2 regions of the Acidaminococcus hominis genome follow, and region 2 is predicted to be linked to the other one. Evidence: riboswitches for the same ligand, from Rfam matches in the RefSeq annotation. Region 2 holds a riboswitch; the other holds the start of a gene.

Region 1 (4,007 bases), 480 kb from region 2:
CGGATTTCTTGGAGTCGTAGGAGAAGTAGCCTTGAGCGTACATATCGGTCTTGTCGCCGATGATTTTGATAGCGCTCTTGTTGGCACCTACGGTACCATCGGAACCCAGGCCCCAGAACATGCAGGAGGTGGTGCCTTTCGGGGTGATATCCAGAACGTGTTCTTTCGGCAGGGAGGTGTTGGTTACATCGTCCACAATGCCTACGGTGAAGTGGTTCTTGGGTTCAGCCTTCTTCAGGTTATCAAATACAGCCAGGGCATCGCCAGGATAGAATTCCTTGGAACCCAGACCATAACGGCCGCCAACGATCAGAGGTTTAACGGCTTCGTTGTAGTAAATGTCACGAACATCCAGGTACAGAGGTTCGCCGTTGGAGCCAGCTTCTTTGGTGCGGTCCAAAACTGCAATGCGTTTTACAGTCTTAGGCATAGCAGCCAGGAAGTGTTTAGCGGAGAACGGACGATACAGGTGAACGTTCAGAACGCCGACCTTTTCGCCTTGGGAAACCAGCAGCTTGGCTACTTCTTCAGCAGTCTGAGCGCCGGAGCCCATCATAACAACAACGTTTTCAGCATCGGGAGCACCGGTATAGTTGAACAGTTTGTAGTCACGGCCAGTCAGTTCGCTGATCTTGCCCATGTACTCTTCAACGATAGCAGGCAGTGCTTCGTAATATTGGTTTACAGCTTCACGAGTCTGGAAGTAGATATCCGGATTTTGTGCAGTGCCGCGGATAACAGGGTTGTCCGGGTTCAGAGCATGGTCACGGAATTTCTTCAGTTCATCGTAGTCAACCAGTTTCTTCAGATCTTCGTAGTCCAGCAGTTCAATCTTTTGGATTTCGTGAGAGGTACGGAAACCGTCAAAGAAGTTCAGGAAAGGTACATGGCCTTTGATGGCGGACAGGTGAGCAACAGCAGACATGTCCATAACTTCTTGTACGCTGCTTTCAGCCAGCAGGGCAAAGCCCGTTTGACGGCAAGCCATAACGTCACTGTGATCGCCGAAAATGTTCAAAGAGCTGGTGGCCAGAGCTCTGGCAGCTACCTGGAATACAGCGGGCAGCAATTCGCCGGCAATTTTGTACATGTTGGGGATCATCAACAGCAAACCTTGGGAAGCGGTATAGGTCGTGGTCAAAGCACCTGCAGCCAGAGAACCGTGCACAGCACCAGCAGCACCAGCTTCAGATTGCATTTCCATGATTTCTACCGGGCGTCCGAACATGTTCGTTTTCCCATGGGAAGCCCATTCATCACTCACTTCTGCCATCGGAGAAGAAGGAGTAATGGGGTAGATCGCTGCAACATCACTAAAAGCGTAAGAAGTATACGCGGCAGCGGTGTTACCATCCATTGTCTTCATTTTTTTCATTGTTATAAGCCCCTCTTTCTAAGAGATAATGACTACGATAATAAGACTTCCATAGTCCCCCTAGTCGTAAATAGTATAACGCAAATTCTCCAGAAGCACAAATAAATTTTTCCTATTTTGCATACAATTTACTGAATACTGTCACCTATTGAATAATTTAACACTCCAAAATTTTTGTTGCATTCTTTTCATTTTTTTGTTAAACTAGCTCCATCACTAGGGGCGCATTCGCTGAGAGACCAAAACGGTCGACCCTTTGAACCTGATGCGGTTAGTACCGCCGAAGGAAAGTGGTAGACTCCGTTTTTTCGGCCGCTTTCCGCAAAGGGAAGCGGCCCTTTTTTATCCAAGGAGGAGTCGTCATGAAGACGCAGAGACAAGCAGCATTACAGGGAATCATCACCGAACAGATGCAGGCCGTAGCCCAGCAGGAAGGGCTGGAGGCCAGCCTTATCCGGGACCGGGTAGCCAAGGGCACCATCGCCATTCCGGCCAATATCAACCACCGGGGCCTGGTGGCCCGGGGCGTGGGCGAAGGGCTGTCCACCAAGGTTAACGCAAATATCGGAACCTCTTCCGCCTACCCGGATCCGGCACCGGAACTGGACAAGCTGAAAGCCGCCATCGACGCCGGCGCCGATGCGGTCATGGATTTGTCCACTGGGGACAACATTGACGCCTCCCGCCGGGCCATTCTGGAGCATTCCACGGTAATGGTGGGCACTGTGCCCATTTACCAGGCCACGGTCCACGCCATTACCACCCACGGCCAGGTCATTAACATGACCAAGGACGATATCTTTGACGTGGTGGAAAAGCAGGCCAAGGACGGGGCGGACTTTATGACCATGCACTGCGGCATTACCCGCCAGGTGCTGGATACCCTGATTGCCGAAGGCCGGGTCATGGACATTGTCAGCCGGGGCGGCTCCTTTATTTCCGGGTGGATGCTCCACAACGGCAAGGAGAACCCCTTCTACGAATACTACGACGAAATCCTGGACATCTGCGCCCGCTACGATGTGACCATCAGCTTGGGCGACGGCCTGCGGCCGGGCTGCCTGGCGGACGCCACCGACCGGTCCCAGATTCAGGAACTGCTGAACCTGGGCGGCCTGACCCAGCGGGCCTGGGACAAGGGCGTCCAGGTCATGGTAGAAGGCCCGGGCCACGTTCCCTTTAACCAGATTGCCACCAATATGCAGCTGGAAAAGCGCCTGTGCCACGGAGCACCCTTCTACGTGCTTGGTCCACTGGTAACGGACATTGCCCCAGGCTACGACCATATTACCTCCGCCATTGGGGGCACCCTGGCCGCCGTCAGCGGTGCCGATTTCCTGTGCTACGTCACCCCGGCAGAACACCTGGGCCTGCCGGATATCAATGACGTCCGGGAAGGGGTCATTGCCGCCCGGATTGCCGGCCATGCCGCAGACGTAGCCAAGGGCCTGCCCTCTGCCGTAGCCCAGGACCTGGCCATGGCCAAGGCCCGGAAGGTGCTGGACTGGGACGAACAGATCCGTCTGGCCATTGACCCGGTGAAGGCCAAAGCCTTCCGGAAAGCCAAGAATAAGGATTCCGAAGAATACTGCTCCATGTGCGGAGAGTACTGCGCCGTAAAAATCATCGGCCAATACCTGGACGAAGTGAAAAAGAAATAAGCCCCTGCTTCGCCCAAGTTGACAAAAAGGACCCAGTGATGGACAGTCAAACTGCCCCAAACTGGGTCCTTTCATTAATTTTAATTATACATCAGAGTTTTTCGTCAAGCAGCAGGACTGCCAAGTCATTCACATTGGTGCCCGTGGCCCCCGTAATCAGAAGACCGCCCGTCTTTTCCAGGGCATGGTAGGCGTCATTCTGCTCCAGGACCCCAGGAATGGTAATCCCCTGCTCCAGAAGCTTCGTTTTGGTACTGCCGTCGGCGTAGCCCCCAGCTGCGTCCGTGGGACCGTCGGTGCCATCGCTGCCAAAGGAAAATACTGCTGCGTTTGTAAGGCCGCTGATGCCTTCTCCGGCGGACAGGGCCAATTCCTGGTTCCGGCCGCCCTTGCCCCGGCCGTGGAGATGCACCACCGTTTCCCCACCGGCCATAAAGGCCAGTTTTTTGCCCTTGCCGGCGTACTCCCGGGCAATGGCCCCCAGGAAACTGCCGGCTTCTTTGGCCTGACAGGCCAGGCTGGTGGTCAGCACCAGGGTTTCGTAGCCCAGGGCTTCTGCCGCCGCTTTGCCGGCTGCAGCCAGTTCCGTAACGCTGCCGGTAATGATGGTTTCCACGTTATCCAGCGCTTTAGGCGTTTCCTGCTGGAGGGCAGCGGCTGCTTCTGGGGACACCATAATCTTGTATTTCCGGATGACCTCCAGGGCCTGCTCACTGGTGCTGGTATCGGGATAAGCCGGACCGGACGCAATCATATCCAGAGGATCCCCGATAATGTCGGAGAGCACAATGGCGTACACCTTGGCCGGTGCGCACAGCTGGGCAAACTTCCCGCCCTTGACGGCACTGAGGCGCTTGCGGACGGTGTTCATGGACACAATGTCCGCCCCGCTGGCCAATAGGTCCGAGGTAATGGCCTGGAGTTCCTTTAAGGGAATCAAAGGCTTTTCAAACAGGGCGGAACCCCCGCCG
Region 2 (4,007 bases):
ACGGTGCTCCTGGCCTGCACCCATTATCCCTTCGTCCGGGAAGAGCTGCAAAAGGCCCTGGGATCCCAGGTGACCATTCTGGACCCGGCAGAGCGGACCACCCAGGATGCCATCGAGGACCTGGCGGCCCGGGGACTGGCCCAGACGGAAGGCATCGGGGAAACGGAAATCTGCTTTACCGCCGATGTGGAACGGGGCCAGCGGCTGGCCCAGCGGGTCATGGACACAAACGGCTGCGTCTTCAAGCTGATTCAATTATGATAAAGCAAAAACAGGATGTATGACCCTGGTGGTCACACATCCTGTTTTTTGCTTTCCCCAGAAGCGTTCCCCTGCCTGGGGGTTTTTGAGTTCCGGGCAATAAACCGGAAGATGAAATCCCGGATCACGTGGCTGGGGGTAGTGCCCTGCTGCCGGCAGAGCTCCCCAAACCGCCGGAGGGGCTCCTCCTCCATGCGCACCGACAGGCGTTTTTTCTTGAGGTATTTATCTTCTTCCCAATCTTCCATAGGCATCCATCCTTTCTGGTGGGCCCGGCGCCCCGGATTCCCCAATCCGGCTTTAGCCAGGCCCTACAGCTTCCCTTACTTTCAGTATAGCAGGGAGGGTGGGGTGAAATCCTCCCAGGTAAGTGTTTGGGGAAATTAATCCCCGGCGGCCACCTGGTAGGTTTCCCCGGTTTCCTCATCCCGGACCTCCAGGCTGCAATGCAGCCCCTCCAAAATCCGCAGCAGGGTTTCCAGATTGGGCTCCCGCTTCCGGTTCACGTACAGGGACAGGGAGTCCTTCCGGATGCCCGTCCGTTCCGCCAGGTCCCGCTGGTGCAGGCTGCGGTCTGCCAATTTTTCCTTGATGATCTCTGTAATATCCATAGGCTCCTCCTTTGCTGCCTCCTGCCAGGGCAGGGGGCAATCCTGCGTTTTTCCATACTTTCAGTATAGCAGGAAGGGTGGGGCGAAATCCTCCCAGAAAAGAGCCGTTTTGGGGCATAAAAAAACAGGTCTCCGTCTCCCTGGGGAGACCGGAAACCCGGCAGGTCCAAAAAAGGGTAAAAAAATGGAGCTACTGATAGGATTCGAACCTACGACCCTCTCATTACGAATGAGATGCTCTACCAACTGAGCTACAGTAGCATTCATGGAGAGTATTTTACCATGTTTTCCGCTTTTTTTCAAGGCCTGATCTGTATTTTTCGGGCGGCAAACGGAAGATTTTGGGAGCGTATAAAGTTAACCTGTTTTTTGCAATTTCCAGAAAATAGCGGTATAATCAAAAGCAAACAGAATAGAGAAGCCGGCGGTGAAAACCGCAGGGTAGGGGAGCTTGCAGGCAGAAATGCCGGACAGGCTGAGAGGAAGGTAGGCCCTTCGACCCGTGAACCTGATTTGGATAATGCCAACGTAGGGATGCAAACGAGCAAAACGGCAAGAGAAGTTACCCGGATTCAGGTGGCTTCTCTTTTTTGTTGTCCCAAAACAAGGAGGCCTTGGAAATGCGAATCAATGGAAAAGAAGAAAAGGCTGAGGGCCGGACCCTGCTGGCGTACCTTCGGGAGCGGCAGATCGACCTGGGCAACGTAGCCGTGGAACGAAACGGGGACATTGTGCCCAAAAGCCAGTATGCCTCGGTGCTGCTCCAGCCGGAAGACGTGCTAGAGATCGTGTCGTTTGTAGGCGGGGGCTGAGATGCTCAGCCAAAAAGAATGGTTTGACGCCCTGGAAAGCCGCCACGGAGCGGCGCGTCAGGCCAAATTCCGCCAGGGCCGGGTGGCCATTTGCGGGCTGGGGGGCCTAGGCTCCCGGGTAGCGGAGCTTTTGGTCCGGGCTGGGGTAGGACACCTACGGCTGGTGGACGACGACCGGGTGGAAGCCACCAATCTCAACCGGCAGCTGTATTTTATGGACCAGCTGGGCCAGTACAAGGCGGAGGCCCTGGTGGCGAGCCTGCGGCGGATTACCCCCTACGCAGAGTTGGTGCCCCGGATCCTGCGGCTGACGGCGGAAAATATCCCCCAGGAGCTGGCCGGCTATGACTTGATTGTAGAAGCCTTTGACGGGCCCCGGGAAAAGGCACTTTTGTGCAATACGGTCCGGGAGTGCTTTCCCCAGGCGGTGCTGGTGGCCGCCTCCGGTATGGCCGGCTTTTCCTCCGGCAACCGGGTCCGGGTGCGCAAACTGTCCCCTCATTTTTACCTGTGCGGGGACAGGACGGCGGATATCCGGGACGGAGACGGGCTCTACGGGGCCCGGGTCAATTTGTGTGCGGCCCAGGAGGCCCTTACGGTGCTTCAGCTGCTAGCTGGAGAAACAGAAAAAATTGGAAAGGATGAATACTATGAACGCAAATGATACTTGGCAGCTGGGAGGCAAAATCTTCCATTCCCGCTTTATTCTGGGCTCGGGGAAATATTCCCTGCCGTTAATTCAAACGGCCATTCAGGACGCCGGTGCCGAAATGATTACCCTGGCGGTCCGCCGGACCAATACCACTGGACAGGACAATATCCTTCAGTACATTCCCCAAGACGTAACCCTGCTGCCCAATACCTCCGGCGCCCGGAATGCCCAGGAGGCGGTGCGCATTGCCAAACTGGCCCGGGAACTGGGCTGCGGGAACTTCGTGAAAATTGAAATCATGCGGGACAGCCGGTACCTGCTGCCGGACAACCAGGAAACCATCAAGGCCACGGAACTTCTGGCCCAGGACGGCTTTGTGGTGCTGCCCTATATGTTCCCGGACCTGAATGCGGCCCGGGACCTTGTCAGTGCCGGGGCTGCGGCTGTTATGCCTCTGGCTGCGCCCATTGGCTCCAACCGGGGCCTGTCCGCCCGGGACTTTATCCAGATCCTCCTGGACGAAATTGACCTGCCCATCATTGTGGACGCGGGCATTGGCCGGCCTTCCCAGGCCTGTGAAGCCCTGGAAATGGGGGCCGCTGCGGTAATGGTAAATACCGCCCTGGCCACTGCCGGGGATTTACCTCTCATGGCCCAGGCCTTCCGCAGCGCGGTGGAAGCCGGTAGGAAAGCGTATCTGTCCGGCCTGGGACGGGTGCTCAGCCGGGGCGCCGCCTCCAGCGATCCCTTGACTGGCTTTTTGCGGGAGGATGCCTGATGGAAGAAGAAAATCAATTTTTGGTGGACGGCAAGAATCTAACCCCGGCTGCCCTGAAACGGAAACACCAACTGGAAAACGACCCTTCCTGCCGGAAGGACCCGATGGAATACCTGCCCGGCATGGAGCAGCTCCAGTCGGAGGTTCGGGAAAAGGTTATCAGCCAAATGGAGTCCTATGACCCCAGCGCCTATACGGCGGTGGACGTGCGCCGGGCCCTGTGCCATGAGCGGGTGACCGTGGAGGACCTGAAGGCGCTGCTCAGCCCGGCGGCGGAGCCCTTCCTGGAAGAACTGGCCCAAAAGGCCCGGGCAGTTACCAGCCGGCATTTTGGCAACACGGTGTATCTGTTCACACCCCTGTATCTGGCCAACTACTGCGAAAACTACTGCATCTACTGCGGCTTCAACTGCTACAATCCCATCCACCGGCTCCAGCTCACCGGGGAGCGGATGGAGCAGGAAATGCAGGTAATCGCCCAAAGCGGCATGGAGGAAATCCTGCTGCTTACCGGGGAAAGCCGGGCCAAAAGCAGCGTGGAGTATATCGGGGAGGCCTGCAAGCTGGCCGCCAAGTACTTCAAGAACGTGGGTCTGGAGGTCTACCCCATGAACACCGACGAGTATCGGTATCTCCATGTCTGCGGGGCGGATTCGGTCACCGTATTCCAGGAGACCTACGATCTGAAAAAATACGAAACCCTGCATCTCTTGGGGCACAAACGGGTATGGCCCTACCGGTTTGATTCCCAGGAACGGGCCCTTAGGGGCGGCATGCGGGGGGTGGGCTTTTCAGCCCTTTTGGGGCTGTCCAATTTCCGCAAGGACGCCCTGGCCACAGCCCTTCACGTGTATTACCTCCAGCGGAAGTATCCCTGGGCGGAAATGAGCCTG

Evidence for each region. Region 2 has a riboswitch for thiamine pyrophosphate ahead of thiS (sulfur carrier protein ThiS). Riboswitches for the same ligand answer to the same signal wherever they lie in the genome.
Region 1: it holds a riboswitch for thiamine pyrophosphate, as region 2 does, so the genes downstream of both, thiC (phosphomethylpyrimidine synthase ThiC) here and thiS (sulfur carrier protein ThiS) in region 2, are expected to answer to the same signal.

Annotation. Positions count from the first base shown of each region.
Region 1 is NZ_JAKVMG010000001.1:1,507,073-1,511,079, forward strand. It holds gene nifJ (pyruvate:ferredoxin (flavodoxin) oxidoreductase) at 1-1,375, opposite strand, end outside; TPP riboswitch at 1,584-1,681, shown strand; gene thiC (phosphomethylpyrimidine synthase ThiC) at 1,738-3,036, shown strand; gene LKE88_RS06615 (glycerate kinase type-2 family protein) at 3,128-4,007, opposite strand, start outside.
Region 2 is NZ_JAKVMG010000001.1:1,988,381-1,992,387, reverse strand. It holds gene murI (glutamate racemase) at 1-261, shown strand, start outside; gene LKE88_RS08940 (hypothetical protein) at 294-509, opposite strand; gene LKE88_RS08935 (helix-turn-helix domain-containing protein) at 645-872, opposite strand; tRNA gene LKE88_RS08930 (tRNA-Thr) at 1,058-1,133, opposite strand; TPP riboswitch at 1,306-1,424, shown strand; gene thiS (sulfur carrier protein ThiS) at 1,493-1,684, shown strand; gene thiF (sulfur carrier protein ThiS adenylyltransferase ThiF) at 1,686-2,348, shown strand; gene LKE88_RS08915 (thiazole synthase) at 2,335-3,114, shown strand; gene thiH (2-iminoacetate synthase ThiH) at 3,114-4,007, shown strand, end outside.